One region of the Nonomuraea sp. NPDC050786 genome, then DNA from elsewhere that is predicted to be linked to it. Evidence: riboswitches for the same ligand, from Rfam matches in the RefSeq annotation. Region 1 holds a riboswitch; the other holds the start of a gene.
The links. Region 1 has a riboswitch for glycine ahead of gcvT (glycine cleavage system aminomethyltransferase GcvT). Riboswitches for the same ligand answer to the same signal wherever they lie in the genome.

Region 1 (7,542 bases):
CCGATCGCGCCCGCCGTCAGCAGGAAGCGCACGACGCCCTCCTCGTCCGCGCGCGGCACGAAGCGGGTGTAGTACGTCAGGACGGCCGGGATGATGCCGGCGGCGCCGTTGGTGGGGGCGGTGACGATGCGGCCGCCGGCGGCGTTCTCCTCGTTGACCGCCAGTGCGAAGAGCGTCACCCAGTCCATGGCCTGCAGTGGGTCCTTCTCGGCCGGCTCGGACTGCAGGCGGCGGTGGAGCTGGTTGGCGCGGCGCTTGACCTTGAGGCCGCCGGGCAGGACGCCCTCCTTGGAGATGCCGCGCTGCACGCACTCCGACATGACCTGCCAGAGCCGCAGCAGGCCCGCGCGGATCTCCTCCTCGGTGCGGCCGAACGCCTTCTCGTTCTCGAGCATGAGGGCCGAGATGGACAGGCCCGTGTTGGAGCAGTGCTTGAGCAGCTCCTCGCCGGTGGTGAAGGGGTAGGGCAGGACGGTGTCGTCCGGCTTGATGCGGTCGGCGCCGGTGGCCTTCTCGTCCACGACGAAGCCGCCGCCGACCGAGAAGTAGACCTTCTCCCTCAGCTTCTCGCCGTCGGCCTGGTATGCGGTGAAGCGCATGCCGTTCGGGTGTTCGGGGAGCGAGATCTTGCGTTCGAAGACGAGGTGCTCACCCACGACGAAGGGGATCTCGTGCGTCCCGTACAGCTTGACCGTGCCCGACTCGCGCATCGCGGCCAGCCGGCCGTCGATGGAGTCGACGTCCACCAGCTCGGGCTTCTCGCCGGAGAGGCCGAGCAGGACCGCCTTGTCGCTGCCGTGGCCCTTGCCGGTAAGGCCGAGCGAGCCGTACAGGATGGCCTCGACCCGCGCGACCTGCGGGAGCAGGCCGTCCTCGTGCAGCCCGCGGGCGAACTTGTGCGCGGCCGCCATCGGGCCTCCCGTGTGGGAGCTCGACGGGCCGATGCCGATCTTGAAGAGGTCGAAGACGCTGATCGCCATTGATGAGCGCTGCCTTTCATGCGGTGCCGGGGCCCGGAGCGGGCCCCGGCGAACAGGTCAGGACTCGCCTGAGGTGAGTGCTGTGTACTCCTCGGCGGTGAGCACGTCCTCGGGCTCGCCCTCGACGCGCACCCGGAACATCCAGCCATCGCCGTACGGGTCGCTGTTGACCAGGCTGGGGTCGTCCACGACGACCTGGTTCACCTCGACGATCTCACCGCCGACGGGGGTGTAGATCTCGTTCACCGACTTGGTGGACTCCACCTCGCCGACCGAGTCGCCCGCCTCGACGGTGGAGCCGACGTCGGGGAGCTGCACGAAGACGACGTCACCAAGCGAGTCGGCGGCGAAGGCCGTGATGCCGACGGTCACGGTGATGCCGTCGTCGAGGCCCGCCACCCACTCGTGCTCCTTGGTGTAGCTCAGGTCGTCAGGGATCTTGCTCACTTGTTCCTCCTGTAGAAGGGCAGCTCAACCAGGTCCATAGGTTCTTGGCTGCCCCGGATGTCCACGGCCAGGCCTGATTCGGCGCTCGCGTCCACGTAGGCCATCGCGATGGGCCTGCCCAGGGTCTGGGAGGGCGCACCGCTGGTGACCTCGCCGACGACGGCGCCGTCCTTGGTGACCGGGTAGCCGTGGCGCGGCACCCGGCGTCCCCGTGCGACCAGGCCGACGAGACGGCGCCGCGGCGTGTCGTCCTTGACCGCCTCGAGCGCCGACCTGCCGACGAAGTCGCCCGGCTTGTCGAATTTCACCACCTTGCCCAGCCCCGCGTCGAACGGGGTCAGTCCGACGCCGAGTTCGTTGCCGTACAGCGGCATGCCCGCCTCGAGCCTGAGCGTGTCGCGGGCGGACAGGCCGGCCGGCTTGAGCCCGTGGGGCTCGCCCGCCGCCATGAGCGCGTGCCAGAGCGGCACCGCGTCCTGGTTGGCGACGAACAGCTCGAACCCGTCCTCGCCGGTGTAGCCGGTGCGGGCGATGAGCGCCTGCCGCCCGTCGACCAGGCCGGGCAGGCCCGCGTAGTACTTGAGGCCGTCGAGGTCGGCGTCGGTGAGCGTGGCGAGGATCTCCTGGGCTCGGGGCCCCTGTACGGCGATCAGCGCGTACTGGTCCGAGCGGTCCTCGACCACCACGTCGTACGCCTTCGACCGCTCTTTCAGCTCATTTCCGACTTTTTCGTAGTTCGAGGCGTTTGCCACGACCATGAACTCCTCGTCGCCCAGCCGGTAGACGATGAGGTCGTCGAGCACCCCGCCGCGCTCGTTCACGATCATGGTGTACCTGGCCCGCCCGGGCGCCAGCGCCGACAGGTGACCGACCAGCGCGTAGTCGAGGGCCTCGCCTGCCTGCGGCCCGGTCAGGAAGATCTCGCCCATGTGCGAGAGGTCGAACAGCCCGGCCGCCTGCCGGACGGCGTTGTGCTCCGCGGACTCGCTCCCGTACCGGAGCGGCATGAGCCACCCGGCGAAGTCGGTGAGGGTGGCGCCGAGGCTCTCGTGAACGTCTCTTAGCGGTGTGGGTCGGGACATTTGTCGCACCTCTGGACAGGGTCGGATGCCAGCATCCTCCCCCTCTGTCATGGATGCCTGAGAGCTTCGCCCGAGTTTTGCCGGACTTTCACCTTCGGCGAGGCCGCGCAGGCCTGCTTTCCAGAGGTCACCTACGAGTAAGACTCACTCGTACCGCGCGGTCCTTTGCCTTGAGAGGTTTGCGGGGAGGGCTTGCTCCTTCAGGGACCCTGACCGGCTGTCAGGGTGCTCTCCCGCGCGGTTTTGCCGGTGATGTCCGTCAGCCTAGTGCGGTGATGGGGGTGTTGTCGCGTTCAGGTCACTCGCGAGCCTCTGTCCGGTTGCCAGGGGTCCTGCGGTCAGCAGGCCGCGACGAGGGCCTCGAAGAGCGCGCAGTCCTCGGCGGCCTCCGGGTGCCACTGCACGGCCACGGCGAAGGGCGCCGAGTCCAGCTCGACCGCCTCGATCGTGCCGTCGCCGGCCCTGGCGCTGACCGTGAGAGCGGGCGCGAGGCGGTCGATGGCCTGGTGGTGGTAGTGGGGGACCGTCACGGGCTCGGTGCCCAGCGCCTTGGCCACGCGGGTGCCGGGTACGGCGGTGACGGGCAGCGGGCCGAAGCGGCCGGGTGCGGGGGAGTGGTCCGTGTGCCCGACCACGTCGGGCAGGTGCTGGTGGAGGCTGCCGCCGAGGGCGACGTTGAGCACCTGGAGGCCGCGGCAGATGCCCAGGTACGGCAGGCCGGCGTCGAGGGCCGCGCTGATCACGGCAAACTCCGCCTCATCACGAAATTTACGGATATAGCCGGTGTGCTCCCCGGGCGGCTCGCCGTACCTCGCCGGGTCGATGTCCCCGCCACCGGCCAGGACGAGCCCGTCCAGGCGGCCCACGACCTGCGCGGGCGCGCCGGCCGGCGGCAGGACGACCGGCTGCCCGCCGGCGCGTACGACCTGCTCCACGTACATGTACGGCAGGAGCGCCACGGTCATGTCCGCCCAGACCGTGAAGTTGGCCGGCTCGACGTACGACGTGATGCCGATGACGGGACGCTGCACGCTGACCCCCACAGGACCCCCAGAGCTAGAGCGGCGTGACGTACGCGCCGGAGATGCCGCCGTCCACCAGGAACTCGCTGCCCGTGATGAACGAGGCGTCGTCGCTGGCCAGGAAGGCCACCGCCGCCGCGATCTCCGACGCCTCGGCGAAGCGCCCGATGGGGATGTGCACCAGCCGCCGCTGCGCCCGCTCCGGATCCTTGGCGAACAGCTCCTGCAGCAGCGGCGTGTTCACCGGCCCGGGGCAGAGCGCGTTCACCCTGATGCCCTCCCTGGCGAACTGCACGCCCAGCTCGCGCGTCATCGCGAGCACCCCGCCCTTGGAGGCCGTGTACGAGATCTGCGAGGTCGCCGAGCCCATGACCGCCACGAAGGACGCGGTGTTGATGATCGAGCCCTTGCCCTGCCGCCGCATGTACGGGATGACGTGCTTGCAGCAGAGGTAGACGCTGGTCAGGTTCACCTCCTGGACCCGGCGCCAGGCGTCGATGCCGGTCTCCAGGATGGAGTCGTCGTCGGGCGGCGAGATGCCCGCGTTGTTGAAGGCGATGTCCACGCTGCCGTAGGTGTCGAAGGCCGTACTGAACATCCGGACGACGTCGTCCTCGCTGGTCACGTCGGCCTTGACGAAGAGGCCGCCGACCTCGTTCGCCGCCTTGACGCCCGCCTCCTCGTCGATGTCCACGCAGACGACCTTGGCGCCCTCCTCGGCGAACCTGCGCGCGGTGGCCAGCCCGATGCCGCTGCCCGCGCCGGTGATGACGGCCACCCTGTCCTGCAACCGCTGCACTTGTTCTACTCCCATGAAATGAAGACGTTCTTGGTCTCGGTGAACGCCGCCAGGGCGTCGGGGCCGAGTTCCCTGCCGAGCCCGGACTGCTTGAAGCCGCCGAACGGCGTCCAGTAGCGGACCGACGAGTGCGAGTTGACCGACAGGTTGCCCGCCTCGACCGCCCTGGCCACGCGGAGCGCCCGTCCGACGTCCCGGGTCCAGATGGAGCCGCTCAGGCCGTAGGGGGTGTCGTTCGCGATCCGTACGGCCTCGGCCTCGTCCTCGAAGCGCACCACCGACACGACCGGCCCGAAGATCTCCTCGGTGAACGCCGGGTCCGTCACCTCGGGCGTCAGCACGGTCGGCGGGAACCAGTAGCCCTTGCCGTCGGGGCAGGAGCCCTGCAGGTAGGGGGTGCCGCGGACGAAGCCGCGCACGCGGTCGAGGTGTTCGGCGCTGATCAGCGGGCCCATCTCGGTGCTCTCGTCGAGCGGGTCGCCGACCTTGACGCCGCGTACGGCCGTCGCCAGGCGCTCCATGAACGCGTCGTACACCTCGGCCTGGACGAGGAGCCGGGAGCGGGCGCAGCAGTCCTGGCCGGAGTTGTCGAAAACGGCGTAAGGCGCGGTGCTCGCGGCCTTCTCGAGATCGGCGTCCGCGAAGACGATGTTCGCGGACTTGCCGCCCAGCTCCAGCGTGACCCGCTTGACGTGCCGCGCCGCCTTGGCGGCGATCTCCTTGCCCACCTCGGTCGAGCCGGTGAACACGATCTTCGCCACGCCGGGGTGCTCCACCAGGCGGGCACCCGCCACCTCCCCTGCCCCAGGCAGAACCTGGAGCACCCCCTCGGGGAGGCCCGCGGCGAGGGCCAGCTCGGCCAGCCTCAGCGCGGTCAGCGGGGTCCACTCGGCCGGTTTGACGATCACCGTGTTGCCGGCCGCGAGCGCTGGGGCCATGCCCCAGGACATGATCATCATAGGGAAGTTCCACGGCACGATGACACCGACGACGCCCAGCGGCTCCTGGAAGGTGATGTCCACGCCGCCGGGCACCGGGATCTGCCTGCCGTGATCGCGTTCGGGGGCGCCGGCGTAGAAGTGGAGCACGTCGCGTACGTTGCCGGCCGCCCAGCGGGCGTTGCCGATCGGGTGGCCGGCGTTGGCCAGCTCCAGGCGGGCCAGCTCCTCGCCGTGCTCGTCCACCAGCTCCGCGAACCTGCGCAGCAGCCGCGCCCGGTCGCCCGGCGACACCTTCCGCCAGCCCTCGTACGCCTTCCTGGCACGCTCCACGGCCCGGTCGACCTCGGCGGCGTCGGCCAGCTCGACGTCGGCCACGACGTCCTCCGTGGCCGGATTAACGATCTTCATGCGCCCCATTCACATCCGCTCGAAACCACGGAAAAGCTCCCAATCGGTCACCGCCGCGTCGAAGGCCGCCAGTTCCACCCGCGCGTTGTTCGCGTAGTGCTCGACCACGTCCTCGCCGAACGTCTCGCGCGCCAGCTTCGACCCCTCGAACAGCGCCAGCGCGTCGCGCAGCGTGTGGGGGACGGTCTCGGCGCCGGAGTCGTAGGCGTTGCCCTCGTACGCGCTCTCCAGCGGCAGCTCGTTGTCGATGCCGTGCAGCCCGGCCGCGATCAGCGCGGACACCGCGAGGTACGGGTTGACGTCGCCGCCCGGGACCCGGTTCTCGACGCGCAGCGACAGGCCGTGGCCGACCAGCCGCAGCGAGCAGGTGCGGTTGTCCACGCCCCACTTGACGGCCGTGGGCGCGAAGCTGCCGGGGACGTAGCGCTTGTAGGAGTTGATGTTGGGCGCGTACATGAGGGTGAGCTCGCGCAGGCAGGCGAGTTGCCCGGCGACGAAGCGGGCGCCGAGCGGGGAGAGCCCGTACGGCCCCTCGCCCGCCATCACCGGATCGCCCTCGCTGCTCCGCAGTGAGATGTGGATGTGGCAGGAATTGCCCTCGCGCTGGTTGGGCTTGGCCATGAAGGTGATCGACTTGCCCTCCTGGGCGGCGATCTCCTTGGCGCCGGTCTTGTAGATGACGTGGTGGTCGCAGGTCCTGAGCGCCTCGTCGTAGCGGAAGGCGATCTCGTGCTGGCCCAGGTTGCATTCGCCCTTGGCGGACTCGACGTACAGGCCGGCGCCTTCCATGCTCCGCCTGATCCGCCTGAGCAGCGGCTCGACGCGGGCCGTGCCGAGGAGCGAGTAGTCGACGTTGTAGAGGTTGGCGGGGGACAGGTCGCGGTAGCCGCGCCTCCACGCGTCCTCGTAGGTGTCCTCGTACACGCAGAACTCCAGCTCGGTGCCCACGTACGCGGCCAGGCCGCGCTCGGCGAGGCGGGCGAGCTGCCTACGCAGGATCTGCCGGGGCGAGGCGGTCACGTCGCCGCCGCCCTCCCAGCCCAGGTCCGCCATCAGCATCGCGGTCCCCTCGTGCCACGGCACCCGGCGCAACGTCGCCAGGTCCGGCTTCATGACGAAGTCGCCGTAGCCCCGCTCCCAGGACGACATCGCGTACCCGGAGACGGTGTTCATGTCCACGTCGACGGCCAGCAGGTAGTTGCAGCCCTCGGAGCCGTGGTGCAGCACCTCGTCGAGGAAATAGCGGGCGGACAGCCTCTTGCCCTGCAACCTGCCCTGCATGTCGGCGATCGCGAGGAGGACGGTGTCGATGCGCCCGGCCGCCACCTCGTCGCGCAGCTCGCTGACGGAAAGGAACCCGGTGCTCGACCCTTCGCTCACGCTATCCCGCTCCGATCTGGGCTGCGGCGCTCTCCCGCTGATTGGGCTAGTGTCAGACCATTGAGAAGTATGACCGGATCTCTTGTCAAGACCTGAGGACACGTTGGACGAGTCGGCGCGTTTGATGACGGTGTTACGGCCGGTGCGGGCCGGCAACGCCTTCGAGGAGACCGTGGAACGGCTGCTTCAGGCGATCAAGCTGGGCGTGGTCGCGCCCGGCGACAAGCTGCCGCCCGAGCGCGAGCTGGCCGTCCAGCTCGGCATCAGCAGGGTCACCCTGCGCGAGGCCATCCGCGCGCTGTCGGAGGCCGGCTATCTCGACGTGCGCCGTGGCCGCTACGGCGGGGCGTTCGTCACGTACGTGCCGCCCAAGCCCGATCCCGGCGACCTGCGGCAGGTCGTGGCCGAGATGGGCAGGGACGACCTGTCGGACGCGCTCACGTTCCGCCTGGCGGTGGAGTGCGGGGCGGCGCAGGTGCTGGC
Region 2 (7,542 bases), on a different contig from region 1:
ATCATGGAGCACGTGCTGCGCCTGCTCAAGCGGCACGGCGTCACCGAGACGGTGGTCACGCTCCAGTTCCTGGCCGCCCTGGTGCGCAACTACTTCGGCGACGGCGACGAGCTGGGCATGAGCCTCGAGTACGCGACGGAGGACGTGCCCCTCGGCACGGCGGGCAGCGTCAAGAACGCCGCCGACCGCCTCCGCGACGACCGCTTCCTGGTCATCTCCGGCGACGCCCTGACTGATATCGATTTATCGGACATGATCCGATTTCATCGTGAAAATTCGGCGCTTGTCACAATCGGCCTGAAGCGCGTCCCGAACCCCCTCGAGTTCGGGATCATCATCGTGGACGACGAGGGGCGCGTTCAGCGCTTCCTCGAGAAGCCCACCTGGGGCCAGGTCTTCTCCGACACCGTCAACACCGGCATCTACGTCATGGAGCCCGAGGTGCTCGACGCGGTGGCCCCCGGCGAGCCCGTCGACTGGTCCTCCGACGTCTTTCCCGCCCTCCTCGACCGCGGCGCCGCCATCTACGGCTACGTGGCCGACGGCTACTGGGAGGACGTCGGCACCCACGACAGCTATCTCAAGGCCCAGGCCGACGCCCTGTCGGGCAAGGTCGACCTGGACATCGGCGGCTTCGAGCTCTCACCGGGCGTCTGGGTCGCCGACTCGGCCTCCGTGGACCCCGACGCCGTGCTCAAGGGCCCGCTGCTCGTCGGCGACTACGCCAAGGTCGAGGCCGGCGCCGAACTGCGCGAATACACCGTGCTCGGCAACAACGCCGTCGTCCGCGAGGGCGCCATCGTGCACCGCGCGGTCGTCCACGACAACGTCTACCTCGGCCCCGGCGCCCACCTGCGCGGCTGCGTCATCGGCAAGAGCACCGACATCATGGCCGGCGCCCGCATCGAGGAGAACGCCGTCATCGGCGACGAGTGCGTCATCGAGGCCGAGGCGTACGTCTCCAGCGGCGTCAAGGTCTACCCGTTCAAGACCATCGAGGCCGGCGCGGTCGTCAACACCAGCGTCATCTGGGAGTCGCGCGGCCAGCGCAACCTGTTCGGCCCCAGGGGCGTCAGCGGCCTGGTCAACGTCGAGATCACCGCCGAGCTCTGCGTCCGCCTGGCCAGCGCGTACGCCACCACCCTGAAGAAGGGCGAGTACGTCGTCACCTCCCGCGACTGCTCCCTGGCCGCCAGGGCGCTGAAGCGGGCGGTCATCGGCGCGCTCACCGCGGGCGCGATCAACGTACTGGACCTCGAGGCCGCCCCGCTGCCCGTCGCCCGCTTCCACACGGCGCGGGAGTCGGCCGCGGGGGGCATCGCGCTGCGCACCACGCCGGGCGACCCGCAGAGCGTGGACATCGTGATCATGGACGGCCGCGGCGCCGACCTGCCCCCGGCCGCCCAGCGCAAGCTGGAGCGGGTCGTCTCCCGTCAGGAGTACCGCCGCGCCTTCCCCGGCGAGATCGCCTCGCTCACCTACCCGGCCAGGGCCGTCGAGGACTACACCCACGAGCTGCTGCGCCACGTCGACGTGGGCGACGTCAGGGACATGAAGGTCGTCGTGGACTGCGCCGGCGGCACGTCCTCGCTGGTGCTGCCCACGCTGCTCGGCCGGGTCGGCGTCGAGGTGCTCACCGTCAACGCCCGCCTCGACGACGTCTCGCCCACCGAGACGCTCGCCGAGCGCCGCCGCGACCTGCAGCGCCTGTCGGAACTGGTCAGCTCGTCGCGGGCGGCGTTCGGGGTCCGGTTCGACCCGGTCGGGGAGCGCATCGCGCTGGTGGACGAGATGGGGCACCTCATCAACGAGGAACGCGCCCTGCTCGTCGTGCTCGACCTCGTCGCCGCCGAGCGCAGGGGCGGCCAGGTGGCGCTGCCGGTCACCACGACCAGGGTCGCCGAGCAGGTCTGCCGCTTCCACGGCGTGGAGGTGCAGTGGACCTCCACCGCGCTCGACGCCCTCACCTCGGCCGCCGCCGGCCCCGACATGATCTTCGCCGCCGACGGGCGCGGCGGCTTCGTCGTGCCGGAGTTCAGCCCGGCCATCGACGGGCTGGCCGCGTTCATGCGCATGCTCGGCCTGGTGGCGCGGACCCGCCTGTCGCTCAGCCAGATCGACGCCCGGATCCCCGAGGTGAAGATGCTCAAGCGCACCGTGCCCACCCCGTGGGCGGCCAAGGGCGCCGTCATGCGCTCGGTCATCGAGGCGGCCGAGGCCGAGCAGGACGGCGGCCGCATCGACACCACCGACGGCGTCCGCCTGGCCCACCCGGACGGGAGCTGGGTGCTGGTGCTGCCGGCCGCCGCCGAGCCCGTCACCGACCTGTGGGCCGAGGCGAACGACATGGACAGCGCCCAGGCGCTCCTGGAGCGGTGGGCCCGCATCGTCGAGCAGGCCGCCGGTTGAGCGGTGCCGTGGACCAGCGCTCACGGAGGGTGACGGAGGTGGTGAGATGCCGGGTGCGGTCGCCCGTTGCGCACAGTCGGTCCCCGAATACGCCTTTCGATGTGCGCACAGAGTGCCGCAAGATCGTAATGTAGAAACGCGCGGCGGCATGGACCACGGGGCGGGGGCGGCGGTAACTTTGTCTGCGTCCAAACCAACAGTCCAGTGCCCCGCCTTGACCTTTGCCGCTGATCAGCGTATGTTGCGGCATTCGCAAACTTGAAAAAGCGAAGCGAGGCGCGCCCATGAGCACCGTCGCCGCGTCTTCGCGGTAGGAGGCCGAGCCGATCGATGCCGAGCGTCTACTGCACGCAGTGCGGGCACGCCAACCCCGAGGATGCCCGTTTCTGTTCCCGTTGTGGGTCACCGCTGACCAGACCCGAGGTCTCCGGGGACACCACATCGACGATCTCCATCGCGGGAATCGAGGCGTACGAGGCTGAGACAGGCGACATGCTCCTGGCTGAGCGGGCGCTCGTCGAACAGCTGCCGCCCGGCACGGCGTTGCTCACGGTGACCAGGGGCCCCAACCAGGGGAGCCGTTTCCGGCTCGACAAGGACCTCACCACGACCGGGCGTCATCCGGAGAGCGACATCTTCCTCGACGACATCACGGTCTCCCGCCGCCACGTCGAGTTCTACCGGCACCGCGGCGGCCAGTTCTCCGTGCGTGACGTGGGCAGCCTCAACGGCACCTACGTCAACAGGGAGCGCATCGAGGAGGTCCCCCTGCACTCCGGAGACGAGGTGCAGATCGGCAAGTTCCGCCTCCTCTTCCTGATGAGGACCACCGCCGGCACATGAGCGAGCGAAGCGAGCGACCGACAAGCACAGCCTCATGTGAGCTCATGGGGCCGCCGAGGGAGGCCGCATGAGCGCGCAGGCGGCCCGCTCGCACATGAGCATCGGGGAGGTGCTCGCGCTGCTGCAGGGCGAGTTCCCCGATGTGACGATCTCCAAGATCCGGTTCTTGGAGGGTGAGGGGCTGATCGAGCCCGAGCGCAGCCCGTCCGGCTACCGCAAGTTCACCCACCTGCACGTGGAGCAGCTCCGCTTCATCCTCACCGAGCAGCGCGACCACTACCTGCCGCTGCGGGTGATCAAGGACAGGATGGCGGAGAGCTTCGGCCGCCCGCGCGCCGTGCAGGAGAAGCAGGAGGTCCGGCTCAGCCGGGCCGAGCTGCTCGAGGCCGCCGGGATCGACGAGGAGGCGCTCACCGAGCTGGAGGACTACGGGCTGCTCGCCCCGGTGGCCAGGCGCTACGACGAGGAGGCGCTCAACGTGGCCCGCACCGTCGGCTCCCTGGCCCGTTTCGGCCTGCACGCCCGCCACCTGCGCGCCGTCAAGGCGGCGGCCGAGCGCGAGTGCGGCCTGGTCGAGCAGAGCGTCGCCCCCATACTCAAGCGGCGGGCACCCGGCGCCATCGGGGAGGCCGACGAGGTCGCGAGGGAGCTTTCCACCCTTCTGCTCGATTTGCACGCATCCCTTGTGCGGTCGGGGATCCGGTCGGTCCTGGGGCGCTGAGGGGGCCTCGGGCTGGGAGGTGGAGGCGCACTTCAGGCCCGCCGGGTGTTACGTTGAATTGCAGTAGCCAGTCAGCAGAAGCGACGAGCCAAATAGCTGTGCCGGGTGACCGGTCAGGAATACGGAGCAGCCCGTGTTGCAGATGGAGGTCGTGGGCGTTCGAGTAGAAATGCCCACAAATCAGCCGATCGTCTTGCTCAAGGAGGCACACGGGGAGCGGTTCCTTCCTATATGGATTGGCATGACCGAGGCGACAGCCATCGCCCTGGCCCAAGCGGAGGAGCCCCCGCCGCGGCCGCTCACCCACGACCTCTTCCGAGACGTGCTGAGCGCTCTGGGTGTAGGCCTGCGAGCGGTCAACATCGTCGCCTTGCGCGACGGCATCTTCTTCGCCGACCTGGTGTTCTCCAACGGCGTGGAGGTGAGCGCGCGCCCGTCCGACTCGATCGCGCTCGCCCTGCGCACCGGGGCGCGCATCTTCGCGAGCGAGGAGGTCGTCCAGGAGGCCGGTGTCATCATCCCGGACGACCAGGAAGACGAGGTGGAGAAGTTCAGGGAGTTCCTTGACACGATCACGCCCGAAGACTTCGGCAGGGCGGGGTAGGTATTTCGGTGCATTTACGCTTCACGACGCGCCGAGCCGGATCGTTGACTGAGCATGGTCACGGTCCTACGGTGCAAGTGAAACCCGTGGTCGCCCTTTACGAACCCCCAGATCAGACCACGGGATGAGAGAAAGCCGGAGGTCCGCGTGGCGGTCAGCAGCGGCGAGGGAAAGACGGCCGGCCAGGAAGATCCGGTGCGGCGCGAGAGCGCGCGGCAGCGTGCCGGGGAGCAGGGTCTGCTCTTCGACGAGCAGCCCACGGCGCTGCCGGCGGACATCGGATATCGCGGGCCGACGGCCTGCGCGGCGGCCGGCATCACCTACAGGCAGCTCGACTACTGGGCGCGCACGGGCCTCGTGGAGCCCACGATAAGAGCCGCGCAGGGCTCCGGCTCCCAGCGGCTCTACAGCTTCCGCGACATCCTGGTGCTCAAAGTCGTCAAGCGGCTCCTCGACACCGGGGTGTCGCTCCAGCAGATCCGTACGGCCGTGCAGCACCTGCGTGACCGCGGGGTGGCCGACCTCGCGCAGATCACGCTGATGAGCGACGGCGTCAGCGTCTACGAGTGCACCTCGGCCGACGAGGTGATCGACCTGCTCCAGGGCGGCCAGGGCGTGTTCGGCATCGCGCTCGGCCGGGTCTGGCGCGAGGTCGAGGGCTCCCTCGCGGAGCTGCCGGGGGAACGAGCGGCGGTCGAGGACACCGTCCCGGCCGACCACCCCGCTGACGAACTGGCCCGCCGCCGCCGCGCCCGGCGCATGAGCTGACCGCGCGCCCCGTTGCCTGACCGGCCCGCCGCCGCTTGTGGCGGGCCCGGGAAATAGGCCGGAAAGTTCACATTGCCCCGTGTCGTGGAAATTCTCCCGTAACGGATAGGGTTGTAACCTAAGCAAGGCTGACGACCCCGTGCGGGAGAGTCCCTGGGCCCACGGGTCCCCGGGCGCCGAAGGAGCAACCCTCCCCGGAATCTCTCAGGCACCCCGTACCGCTCGGGCGAGGCAACTCTGGAAAGCAGGCGCACCCGCCAGGCGCGTCTCACCGACGGTGCAAGCCCCTTACCGGGGTGAAGCTCTCAGGTCGCGGTCCCGCCGCGCTGACAGAGGGGGAGATCCGGCACTCGCCCGCGCCCTGGCGCCGGTCTCCAAGCCTCGGGAGGCACTTTCCATGACCGACCTGTCAGCTCCGCCGTTCTCGTCCAGGCACATCGGCCCGTCGGAGGCCGAGCAGCAGCGCATGCTCGAGGCCGTGGGCTTCGAGTCCGTGGCTGACCTGGTGGCGGTGGCCGTCCCCGAGGCCATCAGGGCCAAGGACCGGCTCAAGCTGCCCGCCGCCGTCGGGGAGGCCGAGGCCATCGCCGAACTGCGCGCCCTGGCCGGGCGCAACCGCGTGCTCACCTCGATGATCGGCCTGGGCTACCACGACACGATCACGCCCGCGGTCATCCGCCGCAACCTGCTGGAGAACCCGGGCTGGTACACCGCCTACACCCCGTACCAGCCGGAGATCTCGCAGGGCCGCCTCGAGGCGCTGCTGAACTTCCAGACCGTCGTCACCGACCTGACCGGCCTGCCCGTCGCGGGCGCCTCCCTCCTCGACGAGGCCACGGCCGCCGCCGAGGCGATGACGCTGGCCCGCCGCGCGGGCAGGTCCAAGAGCAACGTGTTCGTGGTCGACGCCGACGCGCTGCCGCAGACCAAGGCCGTGCTCGCCACCCGCGCCGAGCCCCTCGGCATCGAGCTGGTGGAGCACTCCCTCGACGGCGAGCTGCCCGAATGCTTCGGCCTGCTGGTGCAGTACCCGGGCGCGTCCGGCCGGCTGCGCGACTTCCGCGCCGTGGCCGCCGCCGCGCACGAGGCGGGCGCGCTCGTCGTGGCCGCCGCCGACCTGCTGGCCCTGACGCTCGTGGCCGCCCCCGGCGAGCTCGGCGCCGACATCGCGATCGGGTCCTCTCAGCGGTTCGGCGTGCCGTTCGGGTTCGGCGGGCCGCACGCCGCGTACATGTCCGTACGCGAGGGCCTGCAGCGCCAGCTCCCCGGGCGGCTCGTCGGCGTGTCGGTGGACGCCGACGGCGACCCCGCGTACCGGCTGGCCCTGCAGACCCGCGAGCAGCACATCCGCCGCGAGAAGGCCACCAGCAACATCTGCACCGCGCAGGTCCTGCTCGCCGTCATCGCCGGCATGTACGCCGTCTACCACGGCCCCGAGGGGCTGCGCCGGATCGCCCACCGGGTCCACCGGCACGCCGTGGCCCTCGCCGACGGGCTGCGCGAGGCGGGGCTGGAGGTCGTGCACGGGGAGTTCTTCGACACCGTGCTGGTTCGCGTTCCCGGTGGGGCCGCCGCCGTGGTCGCCGCCGCCGCCGAGCGGGGCGTCAACCTCTGGCAGGCCGGCGAGGACCTCGTCTCCATCTCCTGCGACGAGAAGACCGGGGCCGCCGAGCTGGCCAAGGTGTGGGCCGCGTTCGGGATCGACCGCGCCGCCGCGGATCTCGACTCCGACGCGCTGCCCGCCTCGCTGCTGCGCGAGTCGGCGTACCTGACCCACCCGGTCTTCCACAGCCACCGCTCCGAGACCGCGATGCTGCGCTACCTGCGCAAGCTGGAGGACAAGGACATCGCGCTCGACCGCTCGATGATCCCGCTCGGCTCCTGCACGATGAAGCTGAACGCGACCACCGAGATGGAGCCGATCACCTGGCCCGAGTTCGCCGGGATCCACCCGTACGCGCCTGACGACCAGGTCGCGGGCTACCAGGAGCTGATCGGGACGCTGGAGGAGTGGCTGGCCGAGGTGACCGGCTACGACCGCGTCTCCATCCAGCCGAACGCGGGCTCGCAGGGCGAGTTCGCCGGGCTGCTGGCCATCCGCGCCTACCACCGCGCGGGCGGCCAGGACGGTCGCGACGTCTGCCTCATCCCGTCCTCCGCCCACGGCACCAACGCGGCCAGCGCCGTCATGGCGGGC

Region 2: it holds a riboswitch for glycine, as region 1 does, so the genes downstream of both, gcvP (aminomethyl-transferring glycine dehydrogenase) here and gcvT (glycine cleavage system aminomethyltransferase GcvT) in region 1, are expected to answer to the same signal.

What each region holds. Positions count from the first base shown of each region.
Region 1 covers NZ_JBFAHJ010000042.1:64,945-72,486, forward strand. Annotated here, with positions in the region: gene AB0H84_RS47620 (L-serine ammonia-lyase) at 1-980, opposite strand, end outside; gene gcvH (glycine cleavage system protein GcvH) at 1,038-1,427, opposite strand; gene gcvT (glycine cleavage system aminomethyltransferase GcvT) at 1,424-2,509, opposite strand; glycine riboswitch at 2,544-2,643, opposite strand; glycine riboswitch at 2,658-2,755, opposite strand; gene AB0H84_RS47635 (gamma-glutamyl-gamma-aminobutyrate hydrolase family protein) at 2,848-3,540, opposite strand; gene AB0H84_RS47640 (3-oxoacyl-ACP reductase) at 3,566-4,345, opposite strand; gene AB0H84_RS47645 (aldehyde dehydrogenase family protein) at 4,336-5,679, opposite strand; gene AB0H84_RS47650 (glutamine synthetase family protein) at 5,689-7,059, opposite strand; gene AB0H84_RS47655 (FCD domain-containing protein) at 7,184-7,542, shown strand, end outside.
Region 2 covers NZ_JBFAHJ010000038.1:95,526-103,067, forward strand. Annotated here, with positions in the region: gene AB0H84_RS45490 (mannose-1-phosphate guanyltransferase) at 1-2,409, shown strand, start outside; gene AB0H84_RS45495 (FHA domain-containing protein) at 2,740-3,252, shown strand; gene AB0H84_RS45500 (MerR family transcriptional regulator) at 3,320-3,973, shown strand; gene AB0H84_RS45505 (bifunctional nuclease family protein) at 4,107-4,577, shown strand; gene AB0H84_RS45510 (MerR family transcriptional regulator) at 4,725-5,345, shown strand; glycine riboswitch at 5,478-5,576, shown strand; gene gcvP (aminomethyl-transferring glycine dehydrogenase) at 5,743-7,542, shown strand, end outside.